Regions from separate parts of the Serratia rhizosphaerae genome, predicted to be linked through region 3. Evidence: riboswitches for the same ligand, from Rfam matches in the RefSeq annotation. Region 3 holds a riboswitch; each other region holds the start of a gene.

Region 1 (5,955 bases), 2.2 Mb from region 3:
CCGTTCATGCCCAGCTGTGCGGCAAGCTGACGCTGTTCAACCGGCACGTTTTCCAGCGCCTGCAGCAGCAGGCGGGTCGCCAGCGGCAGGTTGAAGAACATATGCGCCAGCAGAATCCCCTGCAGGCCGTAAGGCGAGAACTGATAGTCGAGCCCCAGCCAGGCGCACAGCGCCGCCAGCCAGCCCTGCCGGCCGTAGACGCTGAGCAGGCCGAACACCGCCACCAGCACTGGCAGCACCAGCGTCATGGCGCACAAACGCAGCAGCAACGCGCGGCCGGGGAAGCGGCGGCGGTACAGCGCCCGCGCCAGCAGGATGGCGGGCAGCACCGAGATCAGCGCCGACAGCAGCGCCTGCCAGAAGGTGAAGCGCACTACGTGCCACAGGTAGTCATCCTGCCATATCGACAGGGCGTCGCTGTGCGGCGCATGGTTCAGCAGCGAACCGAAGGCCAGCGCGGCCACCAGCAGAATCAGGCCGGCGGCCAGCAGCCCCGGCCACAGCCAGTGGGGGATTAACGGCTGACGGCGCTTTGCCATGAACGGATCCAGTTGCCTCGCTGTTTTGCCACCTCATCCGCGCGATATTGCAGCGCGGTCTGCGGCACCGGCAGTTGCGCAAAGCCGGCCGGCAGAGGGGTTTTGATCGCCGGATACATCCAGTTGCCGGTCGGGATGGCGTTCTGGAACGCCGGCGTCAGCATAAACTGCATAAAGCGCTCCGCCAGCTGCGGATGGCGGCTGGCCTGCAATTTAGCGGCGACTTCGACCTGCAGGTAGTGCCCTTCGCTGAAGTTGGCGGCGGCGTAAGCGTCTTTTTTCTCTTCAAGCAGATGGTAGGCCGGCGAAGTGGTATAGCTCAGCACCAGATCGCCTTCTCCTTTCAGGAACAGACCATAGGCTTCGCTCCAGCCTTTGGTGACGGTGACGGTTTTCTTCGCCAGCTTCTGCCAGGCCTGCGGCGCGGCGTCGCCATAGACTTTCTGCATCCACAGCAGCAGGCCGAGACCCGGGGTGCTGGTGCGCGGATCCTGATAGATCACTTTCCACGGCTGGTCGCTTTCCACCAGCTCTTTCAGGCTCTTCGGCGGGTTTTTCAGCCGGTCTTTGTTGTAGACAAAGGCGAAGTAGCCGTAGTCATAGGGGATAAAGGTGCTGTCCTGCCAGCCGCCGGGCACGTTCAGCCGCGAGTGGTCCACCGTGCTGGCGGCGAACAGTCTGGTCTGGCGCGCCGCCTGCAGCAGGTTGTTATCCAGCCCCAGCACCACGTCCGCCTTGCTGTTTTTGCCTTCCATCCGCAGACGATTAAGCAGTGAGACGCCGTCTTCCAGCGCCACGAATTTCAGTTCGCAGTTGCAGTCGGCCTCAAAGGCTTTTTTGATTGCCGGGCCAGGGCCCCAGTCGGCGGCGAAGGAGTCGTAGGTGTAAACCGTCAGCGTGTCTTTCGCCAGCGCCGGCGCGGCGGCCAGCAGCAACAGGCAAGGCAGGAATTTCTTGATCACTTTGCACTCCTGATAGTTAGGGCAGCAAAGGCATCTGAGGGGCTCCTGGGGAGCCGGTTGGCTGGCACTCAAATCCCTCCGCCGGTATTAGCCGGTTCAGGTTCGACGGGTTTGCTCTCAGCGAAAACCTTGTTTCGCACCCCGTTGAGACGGCGCTATTGTAAAGAGTTAGCGCCGCTGGCGAAAGATGCTTATGTCTCCGGCGGCGCGAACCAGGCGGATTTGAAGTCGAACCAGCCCAGCGTATTCATCCGTACGCCGCGCATGCTGCGCTGGCCGTGCAGCTGCAGCCAGTGATGGAACAGCGGATGCAACTGATGCTGGCTGACCAGCCGGCGACAAAATTCCGCCAGCGGCAGACGGTTATCGCGCCACAGCGCGGCGTCCTGCGCCAGATCTTCGCTCATGCAGTGTTGCAGCAGCGGTAGCTCATACAGGGTGGCGAACAGTGAAAACTCCAGCGGCAGGGTGAAATTGGCGCTGCCGAGCCACAGATCGCTCTGCGCCTCTCCCCGGTGCCAGACGTCGTAATCGACGATATTGACCGTCAGTTCTACGCCGTGCTGCGCCAGCAGCGGCTGCAGGGCGTCGCCGATGGCGTTGAACTCCGAGTGCTCACCGTAGTAGGTCAGCGTCAGCCGGCGCAGAGCGGCGGGTTTCGGCCGCTGGGCCAGTTCGCGGTTATGGTGCCAGCGCGGCAAAATGCCGTAGGCCGGCGACCAGTAGCGCTGGCTGACCGGCCCGGAGAGGTTCAGCAGGGCAATAGGATTGAGCAGTTCGCACAGCCAGCTGCGGATGGCCGGATCGTCGCCGACGGGCGAACGCCGGTCGAACAGCAGAAAGTAGCAGCCTTCCTCCAGCCGGCTTTCCAGCTCATTTTTGCCGGTATCGTCGGCCTGCAGCTGCACGCCGGAGTGCATCAGCTCTTCGGTGATATCCGGCAGGACCCAGATATTCACTTCATCGATCAGGGCGCGATAGCCGAAGTAATCGTCAAACGCCTGGATCTTCAGCTGGCTCTGCTGGTTATGCACCACGCTGTACGGGCCGGTGCCGATCGGATGGCGGGCAAAATCCGGCAGAGTGCGCCATTCCTGCGGCAGAATCATGGCCGGCACGCTGCCAAGCAGCCAGGGCAGCCAGTAATCGGGGCTGTGCAGATGCACATCGATCACATGGGGCGTCGGCGAGTCGACGCGTGCGATATGGGCGAACAGCGGCTGCGACGTCAGGCGCGTCAGCGTCTGGATAACGTCTTCCATCTCCAACTCGCGTCCATGATGAAAGTGGATAGCGGGGCGCAGATAGAAGCGCCAGTGCAGCGGGGTCAGCGCCTGCCAGTGATGGGAAAGGTCGGACTCCAGTTCCCCGTTTTCCTCATTTATCCGCGTCAGGCCGCTGTAAATCTGCCGGGCCAGGTGCGTCTCCGAACGGCGCAGCGCCGAACCGGGCAGCAGATTGGACAGCGGCCGGTAGTAGAGCACGCGCAGGATATGTTTACCCTGGCGGAAACTGCGTCCCAGTTGGGACAGCAGCATCTGTCGCACCACTTTTTTATCGCCGACCAGCTGCACCAGCTGGTCGATGCGATCCTGTTCCAGCAGCGTTTCCGCCCGCTGTTGCTGCAGCGCCAGGCCGGTGTAGTGAAACGCCAGCCGCGAACGCTTGCCGCGCCCGGCCTCCGCCTGCCAGGTCAGCCAGCCCTGTTGCTGCATGGCGCCAAGCAGCGAGCGTACATGACGGCGCGAACAGCTGAGCGCGTCGGCCAGCTCCTGCAGCGTGGTATCGCGGGCTTCGCCCTGGCAGCGTTGCCAGAGACGAATAAACTGCTGTTGCAGGCGTGGCGTGGACATAAAAGAGGAACTCCCCGACAGTAATCCGACAATTTATCTTTCCCTATATTACGCCGATAATTTGCTCAGATGAAAGAGAGGAGGGCGGGCTTATGAACGTTTTACTGTCGAAACAGTTTTATCAGCGCTATTTCGCCGCCGTTCGCCGCCAGCACGCCGACTGGCTGACCCGGCTGGTGCCGGAGCAGGCCAGGCTGGAAATATTGTCCCATTTAACCCAGTGGGATATGCCGACGCTGAGCGACGAAGCCTATCGTAAGCGCCTCTGATCTTTCCCCGCTATCCGTGGGTTTTCAGACGACGTCTGAAAACCTGGGGAGACCAAGTGTTTCTGAGTAATGGTGCTTTTCACCAGCCAGTGGGGCGACCCACTGGCATTTTTATTTGCGGCGGGTGATTGCCGTTGTCGGGCGGTGCTTTTACTATTCGCTGACTTCTTCTACTCTACACTGATTTTTTTATTGCGCCGTTTTCGCCTTGTTCAGGAATGCCGCTATGAATAACCGTTGGTCGCTACGCCGTTTTAACCCCGTTTTCGCCGCATTCCTTGCCGTCGCTTTTCTGGCCGGTATCGCCGGGGCGTTGCAGACGCCGACGCTCAGCCTGTTTCTGACCTCGGAAGTCAAAGTGCGGCCGCTGTGGGTCGGGCTGTTTTATACCGTCAACGCGGTGGCCGGCATCGTGGTGAGCTTCCTGCTGGCCAAACGCTCGGACACCCGCGGCGACAGGCGTAAGCTGATTTTAGGCTGCTGTCTGATGGCGGTAGGCAACTGCCTGCTGTTCGCCTTTAACCGCGACTATCTGACGCTGATTACCGCCGGCGTGCTGATGGCGGCGCTGGCCAATACCGCGATGCCGCAGATTTTCGCCCTGGCGCGGGAATATGCCGACAGCAGCGGCCGTGAAGTGGTGATGTTCAGCTCGGTGATGCGTGCCCAGCTGTCGCTGGCCTGGGTCATCGGCCCGCCGCTGTCGTTTATGCTGGCGCTCAATTACGGTTTTACCACCATGTTCCTGATCGCCGCGGGGATCTTTGTTGTCAGCGCGCTGCTGGTGGGGTTTTGCCTGCCTTCGGTGCCGCGCGAGGCGCAAACCGGCAGCCTGAATGTGACGCCGGTCGCGCCGCCCAGCGCCTGGCGCAACCGCGACGTGCGCCGGCTGTTTGTCGCCTCGATGCTGATGTGGACCTGCAACACCATGTATATCATCGATATGCCGCTGTATATCACCCGCGATCTCGGGCTGCCGGAGCGGCTGGCCGGCATTCTGATGGGCATCGCCGCCGGGCTGGAAATCCCGGCTATGCTGCTGGCGGGCTATGTGGTCAAGCGTTTCGGCAAGCGCCGGATGATGCTGTTCGCCGTGGCGGCCGGCCTGCTGTTTTATCTTGGCCTGACGCTGTTCACCGCTAAACTGGCGCTGATTGGCCTGCAGCTGTTCAACGCGATCTTTATCGGCATTATTGCCGGCATCGGCATGCTCTATTTTCAGGATTTGATGCCGGCGCGTCCCGGCGCGGCGACCACCATGTTTACCAACAGTATCTCCACCGGCGTCATTTTAGCCGGGGTGCTGCAGGGGGCGCTGGTGGAGAATCTGGGACACTACGCGGTGTATTGGCTGGCGGCGGCGTTGGCGGCGCTCTCCTGGTGGCTGTGCGCCCGCGTGCGGGAGGTTTAACCGCTATTTTCGTTAACATTGATGTAAATCATTGAGAACATTAGCCCATAGTCGCAAGCTAAACGGACATAAGGCGTCGGCGTCGTTGATTTTGCTCCACGCCGCCGCCGCGCCTCTCCGTTGAATCTCGTGGGTATGTTATGGATAAACTAACGCCGCTCAAGCCTGTTCCCTCCCTGATTGCCGTTGCCGCCACGCTGCTTATCTGGTTTGTCATCCCGGTTCCTGAGGGCGTTGAACCCAACGCCTGGCAACTGCTGGCGCTGTTTATCGGCACCATTATCGCCATTATCGGCAAGGCGATGCCGATTGGCGCGGTATCGGTGATCGCCATCGCGCTGGTGGCGGTGACCGGCGTCACCAACCCCGGCAAGCCGGGGGCGGCGCTCGGCGATGCATTGAGCGGCTTTTCCAATCCGCTGATCTGGCTGATCGGCTTCTCTATCATGATCTCGCTCAGCCTGAATAAAACCGGGCTGGGCGGGCGTATCGGCTATTACTTTATTTCGCTGTTCGGCAAAAAGACGCTGGGCATCGCCTATGCGCTGACGCTGGCGGAGACCACGCTGGCGCCGGTGACGCCGAGCAACACCGCGCGCGGCGGCGGGATTATCCACCCGATTATGAAATCGATCGCCGACAGCTTCGGCTCCAGCCCCGGCTTAAACACCAGCGGCAAGATCGGCCGCTATCTGGCGCTGGTGAACTACAACATCAACCCGATCACCTCGGCGATGTTTATCACCGCCACCGCGCCGAACCCGCTGGTGGTCAGCCTGATTGCCAAAGGCACGCACGACAGCGTGGAGCTGAGCTGGGGCATGTGGGCGCTGGCGGCGCTGCTGCCGGGCCTCTGTTCGCTGATCGTAATGCCGCTGGTGGTGTATTTCCTCTATCCGCCGGAAATTAAAAGCACCCCGG
Region 2 (5,955 bases), 1.8 Mb from region 3:
CACGTCCTGATGAATACCGTGGCCCAGGTTGAACACATGCCCTTCGCCGTGGCCGAAGCCGGACAGGATGGTTTCCACCTCCTGTTCAATACGCTGCGGCGCGGCGTAAAGCATCGACGGATCCATATTGCCCTGCAGCGCCACCCGATCGCCGACCCGACGACGCGCATCGGCAATATCGGTGGTCCAGTCCAGGCCCAGCGCATCGCAGCCGGTCGCCGCCATCGCTTCCAGCCACTGGCCGCCGCCTTTGGTGAACAACGTCACCGGCACCCGGCGACCGTCATGCTCGCGCAGCAGGCCATCGACGATTTTATGCATATAGTTCAGCGAGAATTCGCGGTAATCACGGCCGGTCAGCACGCCGCCCCAGGTGTCGAACACCATGACCGACTGCGCGCCCGCGCGGATTTGCGCATTCAGATACAAAATCACGCTGTCCGCCAGCTTGTCCAACAGCAGGTGCAGAGTTTGCGGCTCGGCGTACATCATCTTTTTCAGTTTGGTAAACGCCTTGCTGCTACCGCCTTCAACCATATAGGTCGCCAGCGTCCACGGACTGCCGGAGAAGCCGATCAGCGGCACCTGGCCTTTCAGCTCGCGGCGGATGGTGCGCACCGCGTTCATCACATAGCCCAGCTCCACCTCCGGATCGAACAGCGGCAGCTTTTCTACATCGGCGCGGCAGGTAATCGGCGATGAGAAACGCGGCCCTTCGCCGGTTTCAAAGTAGAGCCCCAGCCCCATGGCGTCGGGAATGGTCAGAATGTCGGAAAACAGGATGGCAGCATCCAGCGCATAGCGACGCAGCGGCTGCAGCGTCACCTCACAGGCCAGTTCGGCGTTCTTGCACAGCGACATAAAGTCGCCGGCCTGCGCCCGCGTGGCTTTATACTCCGGCAAATAACGACCGGCCTGGCGCATCATCCATACGGGGGTAACATCCACCGGCTGGCGCAACAGCGCACGCAGGTAACGATCGTTCTTCAACTCAGTCATTATTGGCTCCCTTAATTCAGCTGGCGCTATTGTATACCCAAAAGAATGGGCGTTGTACCAAAGCGCCAGCGCATCATGCGTCCCGGCACAGCACCACGGTGTCCTCAATCAAACGCCGCGCCACGGTGCCCGGCGGCGGCAGCAAGGGCAGCCGATCGTAACGATACCAGCCGGCATGCAGCAGTTCCTTAGGGTCGTGGCGCAATTCACCGCGATGATAATCCGCCATAAAGGCCATCATCAGCGACTGCGGGAACGGCCAGGGCTGGGAGGAGACGTAACGCAGGTTTTTAATTTCAATATTACTCTCCTCCATCACCTCGCGCGCCGCCGCCTGCTCCAGCGTCTCCCCGACCTCGACAAAACCGGCCAGCACCGTATGGATGCCGCCGCGGTGCCGCACGTGCTGCGCCAGCAGGATTTCATCATCGCGGCGAATGGCGACGATCACACAGGGGGCGATTTGCGGGTAATAGCGTTCACGGCAGTGGTCGCACAGGCAGGCGTTTTCGGTTCGGCTCAGGTGCATTTTATGGCCGCAATAGCCGCAAAATTGATGGGAACGATAAAATTCGGCCAGCTGCACCCCGCGCCCGGCTAACTGGAACAGGGCGCGGTCGAGATCCAGCAGCTGCCGCACCGAGCCCATCTCCTGCGCCATGGCGCGGCGCACCAGCCAGACCGGCGCCCCTTGCCACTCACCAATTTGCCGCGCCGCTTCGCCGCGCAGGCCCCATTTATCGGCAGCACCAAACGGCAATTCACCGTTTGGTAACCAAAGTTTGTTTTCATGGCTGACGATCCACCAGCCCTTTTCGTTACCTGTTAATGCAAGTTCCATATCGTTGTTGCACAACCTCAGCTTCACTGGCACTCTAGAAATCGGCACTGTTACATTTTTATAACTTACCGTTACTTTTTCTTACTTACGGAGTCAACAATGCTCAACCACTTGGAAAGCCTGACTCAGCGCGTTGGTGGTAGTAATGAATTAGTTGATCAATGGCTTGAGGCACGTAAGCAGTTGCTGGTTGCTTACTGCACGCTCGTCGGCATTAAGCCGAATAAAGAAAAGCATACGCCGCTTAATGCAAAAGCGCTGGAGAACTTTTGCCACAATCTGGTGGATTATCTCTCCGCAGGGCATTTTCATATCTATGACAGAGTCATCAAGCAGGTGGAAGGCGCCGGTAGTCCTAAAATGTCTTTCGCCACCCAAATTTATCCCAAGTTGTGGATCAATACCGAACAGGTGATGGCGTTCCACGATCGCTATGCCGACACCGAGATCGATCAGGATCTCTGTCTGGCGTTCCATCAGGCGCTGTCGGACATCGGCGAAACGCTGGCCGCCCGCTTCGCACTGGAAGATCGCCTGATTCAGCTGCTCACAGAAACCTGGCAGCCCGGCCAACAGGAAGCGGAAAAAGGCAACCTGGTCCAATAGCTTTCCCTTGCAGCAAACAATAATGCCCTTCTATACTGGGGGCTCTTGTCGGAGTGCCTAGCGCCAGGCTTGTTATCAAGTCGGCCAGGCTGAGACCGTTAATTCGGGATCCGCGGAACCTGATCGGGTTAATACCCGCGAAGGGAACAAGAGTAATCTATCGCCAGCGGCAGACCTTCCACCAGCGTCTGCCGATCGGCCAACATCGTTACTCCCTCCGAGCTCCAGACAAGCAATTTTCCCAACTCACCCGACTTGTAGGAATTTGCTATGTCTAATAACAACCAGCGTCCCCGTAAAGTACAGCGTGAAGCCGCGCAGCAGTTTATCGACAACCTTCAGGGCGTCGCTTTCCCCAACTCCCGCCGCATCTATCTGCAAGGATCGCGCCCCGATCTGCAGGTGCCGATGCGCGAGATCCAGCTCAGCCCGACCTTAATCGGCGGCAGTAAAGACGAACCGCAATACGAGCCGAATGAGGCGGTACCGGTCTATGATACCGCCGGCCCTTACGGCGACCCGGCGTCCCAACTGGACGTACACCGCGGCCTGGACAAGCTGCGCGCCAGCTGGATCGCAGAGCGCGACGATACCGAGACGCTGGCCCACGTCAGCTCCGGCTTTACCCAGCAGCGTCTGGCGGATGAGGGGTTAGACCACCTGCGTTTCGAACATCTGCCGCAGCCACGCAAAGCGCAGTCGGGCAAATGCGTCACCCAGCTGCACTATGCGCGCGCCGGCGTCGTCACGCCGGAGATGGAATTTATCGCCATCCGCGAAAATATGGGCCGTGAGCGCATCCGCAGCGAGGTGCTGCGCCAGCAGCATCCGGGCCAGAGCTGGGGCGCCAACCTGCCGGAAAACATTACGCCGGAGTTTGTCCGTCAGGAGGTGGCCGCCGGCCGCGCCATTATCCCGGCCAACATTAACCACCCGGAATCCGAACCGATGATTATCGGTCGCAACTTCCTGGTGAAGGTAAACGCCAATATCGGCAATTCTGCGGTGACCTCCTCCATCGAGGAAGAGGTGGAAAAACTGGTGTGGTCCACCCGCTGGGGCGCGGATACCGTGATGGACCTCTCCACCGGTCGTTATATCCACGAAACCCGCGAATGGATCCTGCGCAACAGCCCGGTGCCGATCGGCACCGTCCCCATCTATCAGGCGCTGGAAAAAGTGAACGGCGTAGCAGAAAACCTGACCTGGGAAATGTTCCGCGACACGCTGCTGGAGCAGGCGGAGCAAGGGGTCGATTATTTCACCATCCACGCCGGCGTGCTGCTGCGCTATGTGCCGATGACCGCCAAACGCCTGACCGGCATCGTCTCGCGCGGCGGCTCGATCATGGCCAAATGGTGCCTGTCGCATCATCAGGAAAACTTCCTGTATGAACACTTCCGCGAAATCTGCGAGATCTGCGCCGCCTACGACGTTTCACTGTCGCTGGGCGATGGCCTGCGCCCTGGCTCGGTACAGGACGCCAACGATGAAGCGCAGTTCTCCGAGCTGCATACGCTGGGCGAACTGACCAAAATCGCCTGGGAATACGACGTACAGGTGATGATCGAAGGCCCGGGCCACGTGCCGATGCATATGATCCGCCGCAATATGACCGAAGAGCTGGAGCACTGCCATGAAGCGCCGTTCTATACGCTGGGGCCATTGACCACCGATATCGCGCCGGGCTATGACCACTTCACCTCCGGCATCGGCGCCGCGATGATCGGCTGGTTCGGCTGCGCCATGCTGTGCTACGTGACGCCGAAAGAGCACCTGGGGCTGCCGAACAAAGAGGACGTCAAGCAGGGGCTGATTACCTATAAAATCGCCGCGCACGCCGCGGATTTGGCAAAAGGCCACCCCGGCGCGCAGATCCGCGATAACGCCATGTCCAAGGCGCGCTTTGAGTTCCGCTGGGAAGACCAGTTCAACCTGGCGCTGGATCCCGCCACCGCCCGCGCCTATCACGATGAGACGCTGCCGCAGGAATCCGGCAAAATCGCCCATTTCTGCTCAATGTGCGGGCCGAAATTCTGTTCGATGAAGATTTCACAGGAAGTGCGCGACTATGCCGCCGCGCAGGAAGCCGCCAAACCGATCGAAGTGCTGTCCGGCATGGAAAAAATGTCCGCCGAATTCCGCTCACGCGGCAGCGAGCTGTACCACAGCGCCGCAGCGCTGCAGGAGGACAACAATGGCTGAGTTATCAAGCCCGTTTCCCGCCACGCCGCACCGCCTCGGGCTGTACCCGGTGGTGGACAGCGTCATGTGGATCGAACGCTTGCTGGACGCAGGCGTCACCACCATCCAGCTGCGGATTAAAGATCAGCCGGACGAGCAGGTCGATGGCGACATTATCGCCGCCATCGCCCTCGGCAAACGCTACAACGCCCGTCTGTTTATCAATGACTACTGGCGGCTGGCGGTCAAGCACGGCGCCTACGGCGTCCATCTGGGGCAGGAGGATCTGGACAGCACCGATCTGGCAGCCATCCATCGCGCCGGGCTGCGTCTTGGCGTATCAACCCATGACGACGCCGAACTGGCGCGCGCCAAAGCGGTGCAGCCCTCGTATATTGCGCTCGGCCACATCTTTCCTACCCAGACCAAGGATATGCCTTCCGCCCCCCAGGGGCTGGCGGAGCTGAAGCGCCACGTGGCGACGCTGGCGGCGTATCCCACGGTGGCGATCGGCGGCATCAGCCTCGATCGCGTCCCGGCGGTATTGGCCTGCGGCGTCGGCAGCGTGGCGGTGGTGAGCGCCATCACCCAGGCGCCGGACTGGCGTGCCGCTACGGCGGAACTGCTGCGCCTGATTGAAGGCAAGGAGTAACGGTATGCTCAGCGATCACGAATTCTTACGTTACAGCCGGCAGCTATTGCTGGAAGACATCGGCCCCGACGGGCAGGAAAAACTCAAAGGCGCCAGCGTGCTGATCGTCGGCCTGGGCGGGTTGGGATCGCCGGCGGCGCTGTATCTGGCCGCCGCCGGCGTCGGAACGCTGCTGCTGGCGGACGATGACCAGCTGCATCTCACCAACCTGCAGCGGCAGATCCTTTACCGCAGCGCCGACGTGCCGCACGGGAAGGCCCAACTGGCCCAACGCCACCTGCAGGCGCTTAATCCACAGGTCGAGTCGATCGCACTGGCGCAGCGCCTGCAGGGCGCAGAACTGCAACAGGCGGTGGCGCGCGCCGATCTGGTGCTGGACTGCAGCGACAATATGGCGACCCGCCACGCAATCAATGCCGCCTGCGTGGCCGCCGGCAAGCCGCTTATCAGCGGCAGCGCGGTTGGCTTCAGCGGGCAGTTGCTGGTCATCACCCCGCCGTTCCAGCAGGGATGTTACGCCTGCCTGTACCCTGACCAGACGGAGCCACAGCGCAACTGCCGCACCGCCGGCGTTCTCGGCCCGGTGGTCGGCGTCATCGGTACGCTGCAGGCGCTGGAAGCCATCAAGATGCTGGCGGGCATGCCCTCCGCGCTCAGCGGCAAGCTGCGCCTG
Region 3 (5,955 bases):
CGGAAGGTGGATTCTGCCTGTTTTAGCAGGGTACTGCCTACGCCGCGAGTTTGTTGAGCGGGGTCGACATACAGGTTATGGATAAAATCTTCGGCCCGGTGAATGGAAACAAAACCCAGCGGTATGCCGTTTTCTTCGGCTACCCAGATCTCTTCTCCCAGCGTAGCGCGATCGAAATCTCTCGGTTGGTAATTGGCGGTGTCCCGCCAGTGAAAGGCGATTTTACGCGCGGCCAAATATAAGCGGCGCAGAAAGGGGCGATCGGATTCTTGATATGGCCGTATTTTCATCATGCTCCCTTGGTGACGGACGCGCGGTGATCCTGCGGTGTGGCACCTGAGTATGTCGGAATACCATGCCGTTGGCGAGAGATAAGAAAAAAGAGCAAATAGATTATTTGCTCTTGAATACGGACACGTTACCGGGCGGCGAGCAAAGCGTCGCCGGCCCGGTAGAAAGTGACGACGTTACTTGGTGTAACGACCTTCCCAGAAACCACGGACAAGGTTAAATACGCCGTCGGTGAAGATTTTGCCTACGCCTTTGGCCGCGTTGGTAAAGCTGGCGAGGATGGATTCAGCACCTTTGGAGATGGAACCAACAACACCGCCTAAGAGTCCACCGAGGATACTGTCGAGACCGGCACCACCTGATACTTCATTGACTTCAACGTTAGATAATTCTCTCATGGTTTATCCTTAAATATTAAATGAGGTAGATAAAAGAGCGGGAAAATTATGATTGCGGCTTGGCAGGCGCGCACTCATTCAACTCAACAGGTTTGCTGGACGAGGTGACGTTGCCAAACTTGTCAACGCAGCCCACGGTCCGATAGCAAGTCACTCCTGAGGTGGATGGGGATAGGCTATGGCTGACTTTACAGCCCCACGCGCCACCAATAACATTCGTTGCTTTGCCTTGCGTTAATTTCTGCATAATTATTAATTATCCTTGTTGGTTACTCTACGGATGACTCAACGCTATCCGAGTTGGGCCATTAAGACTTAGCGGTTTCGGCTGGTGCTTCCGGAGCAGGCTTACTTGGGCGGAAAGCATTGATGAGGGAATCCAGGAAGCCCATGCCCAGACCAACAGCGGTGCCGATAGAGTTGGCGATATTACCGACGATATTGCCAGCGATGCCGGTCAGGGTATTAACGCCTGCGTTGATGATATCGCTGATAATACCACCGAAAAAGCCGCCTGAAACTGCTTCAACTTCAACGTTAGATAATTCTCTCATGACAAATTCCTTTTTTATTAAAAATAAAAGAGTATGGGGTTAAATAAAATGGTGACACCTTGGTATGGAAAGCCAAGGTGTTATTTAATATTACCCTCTTTTCTTATCTTATAAATACTGTTTGCAGAATTTCGTTCGTTTTAAGGATAATTCTTGCTGGCTTGAAATAGGCCGTCTGGCTTTATCCTAAATTCACCGTATTTATATTTTTATGGGTGATAATTGAAATTTTATTTTCTGAGTTTTTAATGTTTCCGGCCGCAGGACGCCATGCATAAATCATAAACATGACGATGAAAGATTTGAATCCCGCCGGGTGCGGAGTATGATGTGGCCGCAGTCGCTATCCCTGCGGGATGCGCTGTCTGAGACTCGGGGTGCCCTTCATGTATGTGAAGGCTGAGAAATACCCGTATTACCTGATCTGGATAATACCAGCGTAGGGAAGTCTTGGCGTCCTGACCGGCGCCCGCCTTCTTTAACGCCGGTTGGGAGAACTATGATCGCTCGACCTGATGAATTGCCCGGCGCAACGGCCGCGGCCAGCTTACAGCTGCTTAAACAACATTCCCCGCTGATTCACTGCCTGACCAACGACGTGGTGCAAACGCTGACGGCCAACGTTTTGCTGGCGCTGGGCGCTTCGCCGGCGATGGTGATTGAACCGTCCGAAGCGACGCAGTTCAGCCGCCTGGCCGATGGCGTGCTGATCAATATCGGCACGCTGACCGCCGCCCGCGCGGAATCGATGCTGGCGGCGGTGGAGGCGGCCAATCAGGCCGCGACGCCGTGGGTGCTGGACCCGGTGGCGGTCGGCGGACTGACCTTTCGTACCGAGTTTGCCAACCGGCTGCTGACGCTGCAGCCGGCGGCCATTCGCGGCAACGCGTCGGAAATTATGGCGCTGAGCGGGCTGCAGGCTTCGGGGCGCGGCGTCGACAGCACGGCGGACTCTCTGGCCGCGCTGCCGGCGGCGCAACAGCTGGCGCAGCGCAGCGGTGCGATTGTCGCGGTCACCGGCGCCACCGACTACATTACTGACGGGCAGCGCAGCTGGGCGGTCGGCGGCGGCGATCCGCTGATGACGCGGGTGGTGGGCACCGGCTGTGCCTTATCGGCGGTGGTGGCGGCGTTTTGCAGCCTGCCGGGCGAGCGGCTGGACCACGTCGCCGCCGCCTGCCGGGTGATGGCGCACTGCGGCGCGGCGGCCAGCAAACAGGCCGGCGGCCCCGGCAGCTTTACCCCCGCATTTCTCGACGCGCTGTACCGCTGGCAGGGAGATGAATAATCATGAAACGCATCAATGCATTGACCATCGCCGGTACCGATCCGAGCGGCGGCGCCGGCATTCAGGCGGATCTGAAAGCCTTCTCGGCGCTCGGCGCCTATGGCGCCAGCGTGATCACCGCGCTGGTGGCGCAAAACACGCGCGGCGTGCAGTCGGTGTACCAGATTGAGCCGACGTTCGTTGCCGCGCAGCTGGATTCCGTGCTGAGCGACGTGCGCATCGACAGCGTAAAAATCGGTATGCTGGCCAATGCCGACATCGTGCAGGCGGTGGCCGAGCGCTTGCGGCATTATCAGCCGCCGTTTGTGGTGCTGGATACGGTGATGCTGGCGAAAAGCGGCGATCCGCTGCTGGCGCCGGAGGCGGTGGCGTCGATCCGGCGTGAACTGTTGCCGCAGGTGTCGCTGATTACGCCTAACCTGCCGGAAGCGGCGGCGCTGCTGGCGTGTCCGCCGGCGGATAATGAGCAGCAGATGCGCGAGCAGGGACGGGCGCTGCTGGCAATGGGTTGCCAGGCGGTGCTGATGAAGGGCGGCCATCTCAGTGAAGAGGAAAGCCCGGACTGGCTGTTCAGCCGCGGTACGGAGCAGCGCTTCAGCGCGCCTCGTGTCGCCACGCGCCATACGCACGGCACCGGCTGCACCCTGTCTGCGGCGCTGGCCGCCCTGCGTCCGCGTTATGACGACTGGCCGCAGACGGTGGCGGCGGCGAAGGATTACCTGCAGCGCGCGCTGCAGCAGGCGGACAGCCTGGAAGTCGGCCAGGGCATCGGCCCGGTGCACCATTTCCATGCCTGGTGGTGAGCCAACTTTTTCGCGCGGCGATGGTCTGAGTAGATGCAATGTCTTTGTCTATTTTCGGAGGGAGAATCACCATGACAGGAATGCATAAACGTCGTTATATGCTGCTGGGCGCGTTGCTGGCCGTCAGCGCCGGCAGCTTTGCCCAGCAGGTGGTGACCACGGCGGATCTGGTTCAGCAGCCGGGTTATCAGAGCAGCTGGCAGCAGATGATGAAAGGTCAGGCCCGGCTGCCGGGCTGGGCGCGTAAGGGCAGCGGCACTTCGACGCCGGCGGAGACGATCGGCTGGCAGGGGCAGCAGTATCAGGTTGGCAATATCTGTAAGCCTCACGATTGCGGCAATAACTTTTTGATCGTCGCCTTCAAGGCGGACAAGTCGCAGGCCTGGGGCGTGCGGGTTGAGGTGGAAGACCGGCCGGAAGCGGTGGCGCACCCCAAAAAGTACGCCAAATATCAGTGGCTCGGCAAGCCGGACAGCAATATGCAGGCGCTGCTGCGTCAGCAGTTTGAAAACAGCCCGGACTGGAAGTAAACCGATGTTTGCAGGGACGGGCGCGCCCGTCCCTGATGGTCAGCCGATGCCGGCCTGATGCAGGTCGTGCAGGTTCAGCGCGCCGACCAGTTCCCCCTCAACGTTGACCACCGGCGCGGCGCTGATATGCTGCTCGTGCAGCGCCTCCAGCGCTTCTCCCGCGCGCCACTGTTCCGGCAGGCGATAGCCGGGGCGGGTAATCGCCGGGCTGAGCGGATCCTCCAGCTTGTGGCCCTGCACCAGCCAGCGGCGCAGATCGCCGTCGGTGAAGACGCCCACCACTTTTTGCTGCTCGTCGCACACCGCCACCAGTCCCAGGCCGGTGCGGCTCAGCTCCAGCATCGCCGCCATCACGTCGGCGCTTTCCTGCACCTTCGGCAGACGATCGCCGGTGCGCATCAGGTGATGCACGCGGTTAAGCAGACGCGCGCCGAGGCTGCCGCCCGGGTGTGAACGGGCGAAGTCTTCGGCGTTGAAGCCGCGCTGACGCATCAGCGCCATCGCCAGCGCATCGCCGATCATCAGAGTGTTGACCGCGCTGGAGGTCGGCGCCAGCCCCATCGGGCAGGCTTCGCGCTCGACGCTGATATCCAGCACGCAGGCGGCACCCTGCGCCAGCGGTGAGGCGGTGCCGCCGGTAATGGCGATCACCGGGATCCGGCTCTCGGCCAGCAGCGGCAGGATCAGGTCCAGCTCTTTGGCGCGGCCGGAGTATGAAATAAAGATCATCACGTCGTCCGGGCCGATCATGCCGAGATCGCCGTGCAGCGCTTCCGCCGGATGCAGGAAGAAGGCGGGCGTCCCGGTGCTGGCCAGCGAGGCGGCGATTTTCTTGCCGATATGGCCGGATTTGCCGATGCCGGAAATCACCGCCTTGCCGCGGCAGCTCAGCAGCAGCTCGCAGGCGCGGACAAAGTTGTCGTCCAGCCGCGCCAGCAGGCGCTGCGCTTCGGCCAGTTCAATCTCCAGCGTTTCGCGGGCGAAGGTGAGCAGGGTGCTCGCGTTATCCATCAGTCTCTCCTGCGGAATGAATCAAGGCGGAAATATAGTGTTATTTACCGGATGAAACACGCGACACGCCGGTTTTTTTTAAACGGATCACAGTTTGAGAAATCAGCCGGGAAGGCGTGCGGACGAGAAGCCGGGTGAAAAGCCCGGCTTCTGCGGCGGCGTCAGGCGATGGTGACGCTGCTGTCGAGATAGGTATCCTGCACGGCGTTAATCAGCGCCACGCCGTCCTTCATCGATTTTTTGAAGGCCTTACGCCCCAGAATCAGCCCCATGCCGCCGGCGCGTTTGTTGATCACTGCGGTGCGCACCGATTCCTGCAGATCGTTTTCCCCGGCGGCGCCGCCGGAGTTAATCAGGCCGGCGCGTCCCATATAGCAGTTGGCCAGCTGATAACGCACCAGATCGATCGGGTGATCGCTGGTCAGTTTGTCGTATACCCGGTCGTCGGTGTAGCCGAAGTTCACGGCGCGGTAGCCGCCGTTGTTTTCCGCCATTTTCTGTTTGACGATATCGGCGCCGATGGTGGCGGCGATATGGTTGGCCTGGCCGGTGAGATCGGCGCTGGAGTGGTAGTCGACGCCGTCTTTCTTGAATGCCGGGTTACGCAGATAGGCCCACAGCACGGTAACCATGCCCAGTTCGTGCGCGCGCTCGAAGGCGGCGGAAATCTCTTCAATCTGGCGGCGCGACTGCTCGGAACCGAAATAGATGGTGGCGCCGACCGCCACCGCGCCCATATCGAACGCCTGCTCAACGCTGGCGTACAGGGTCTGGTCGTACTGGGTCGGGTAGCTGAGGGTTTCGTTGTGGTTCAGTTTGACCAGGAACGGGATTTTGTGCGCATAGCGACGTGATACCGCCGCCAGCACGCCGTAGGTGGAGGCGACGCAGTTGCAGCCGGCTTCGAGCGCCAGTTCGACGATGTTTTTCGGGTCAAAATAGAGCGGGTTGGCGGCGAACGAGGCGCCGGCCGAGTGCTCAATGCCCTGGTCCACCGGCAGAATGGACAGATAGCCGGTGCCGGCCAACCGGCCGTGGTTGAACAGGGTCTGCATCGAGCGCAGCACGCTGTTGGGGCGG

Evidence for each region. Region 3 has a riboswitch for thiamine pyrophosphate ahead of thiM (hydroxyethylthiazole kinase). Riboswitches for the same ligand answer to the same signal wherever they lie in the genome.
Region 1: it holds a riboswitch for thiamine pyrophosphate, as region 3 does, so the genes downstream of both, thiB (thiamine ABC transporter substrate binding subunit) here and thiM (hydroxyethylthiazole kinase) in region 3, are expected to answer to the same signal.
Region 2: it holds a riboswitch for thiamine pyrophosphate, as region 3 does, so the genes downstream of both, thiC (phosphomethylpyrimidine synthase ThiC) here and thiM (hydroxyethylthiazole kinase) in region 3, are expected to answer to the same signal.

What each region holds. Positions count from the first base shown of each region.
Region 1 covers NZ_CP041764.1:1,331,782-1,337,736, reverse strand. Annotated here, with positions in the region: gene thiP (thiamine/thiamine pyrophosphate ABC transporter permease ThiP) at 1-539, opposite strand, end outside; gene thiB (thiamine ABC transporter substrate binding subunit) at 515-1,501, opposite strand; TPP riboswitch at 1,557-1,655, opposite strand; gene sgrR (HTH-type transcriptional regulator SgrR) at 1,693-3,354, opposite strand; gene sgrT (glucose uptake inhibitor SgrT) at 3,447-3,623, shown strand; gene FO014_RS06330 (sugar efflux transporter) at 3,850-5,034, shown strand; gene FO014_RS06325 (DASS family sodium-coupled anion symporter) at 5,175-5,955, shown strand, end outside.
Region 2 covers NZ_CP041764.1:1,793,986-1,799,940, forward strand. Annotated here, with positions in the region: gene hemE (uroporphyrinogen decarboxylase) at 1-999, opposite strand, end outside; gene nudC (NAD(+) diphosphatase) at 1,073-1,840, opposite strand; gene rsd (sigma D regulator) at 1,940-2,446, shown strand; TPP riboswitch at 2,486-2,609, shown strand; gene thiC (phosphomethylpyrimidine synthase ThiC) at 2,717-4,651, shown strand; gene thiE (thiamine phosphate synthase) at 4,644-5,282, shown strand; gene FO014_RS08495 (HesA/MoeB/ThiF family protein) at 5,287-5,955, shown strand, end outside.
Region 3 covers NZ_CP041764.1:3,557,433-3,563,387, forward strand. Annotated here, with positions in the region: gene FO014_RS16540 (GNAT family N-acetyltransferase) at 1-290, opposite strand, end outside; gene FO014_RS16545 (hypothetical protein) at 468-689, opposite strand; gene FO014_RS16555 (hypothetical protein) at 998-1,243, opposite strand; TPP riboswitch at 1,607-1,706, shown strand; gene thiM (hydroxyethylthiazole kinase) at 1,743-2,531, shown strand; gene thiD (bifunctional hydroxymethylpyrimidine kinase/phosphomethylpyrimidine kinase) at 2,534-3,334, shown strand; gene FO014_RS16570 (inhibitor of vertebrate lysozyme family protein) at 3,406-3,864, shown strand; gene gutQ (arabinose-5-phosphate isomerase GutQ) at 3,904-4,875, opposite strand; gene fbaB (class I fructose-bisphosphate aldolase) at 5,037-5,955, opposite strand, start outside.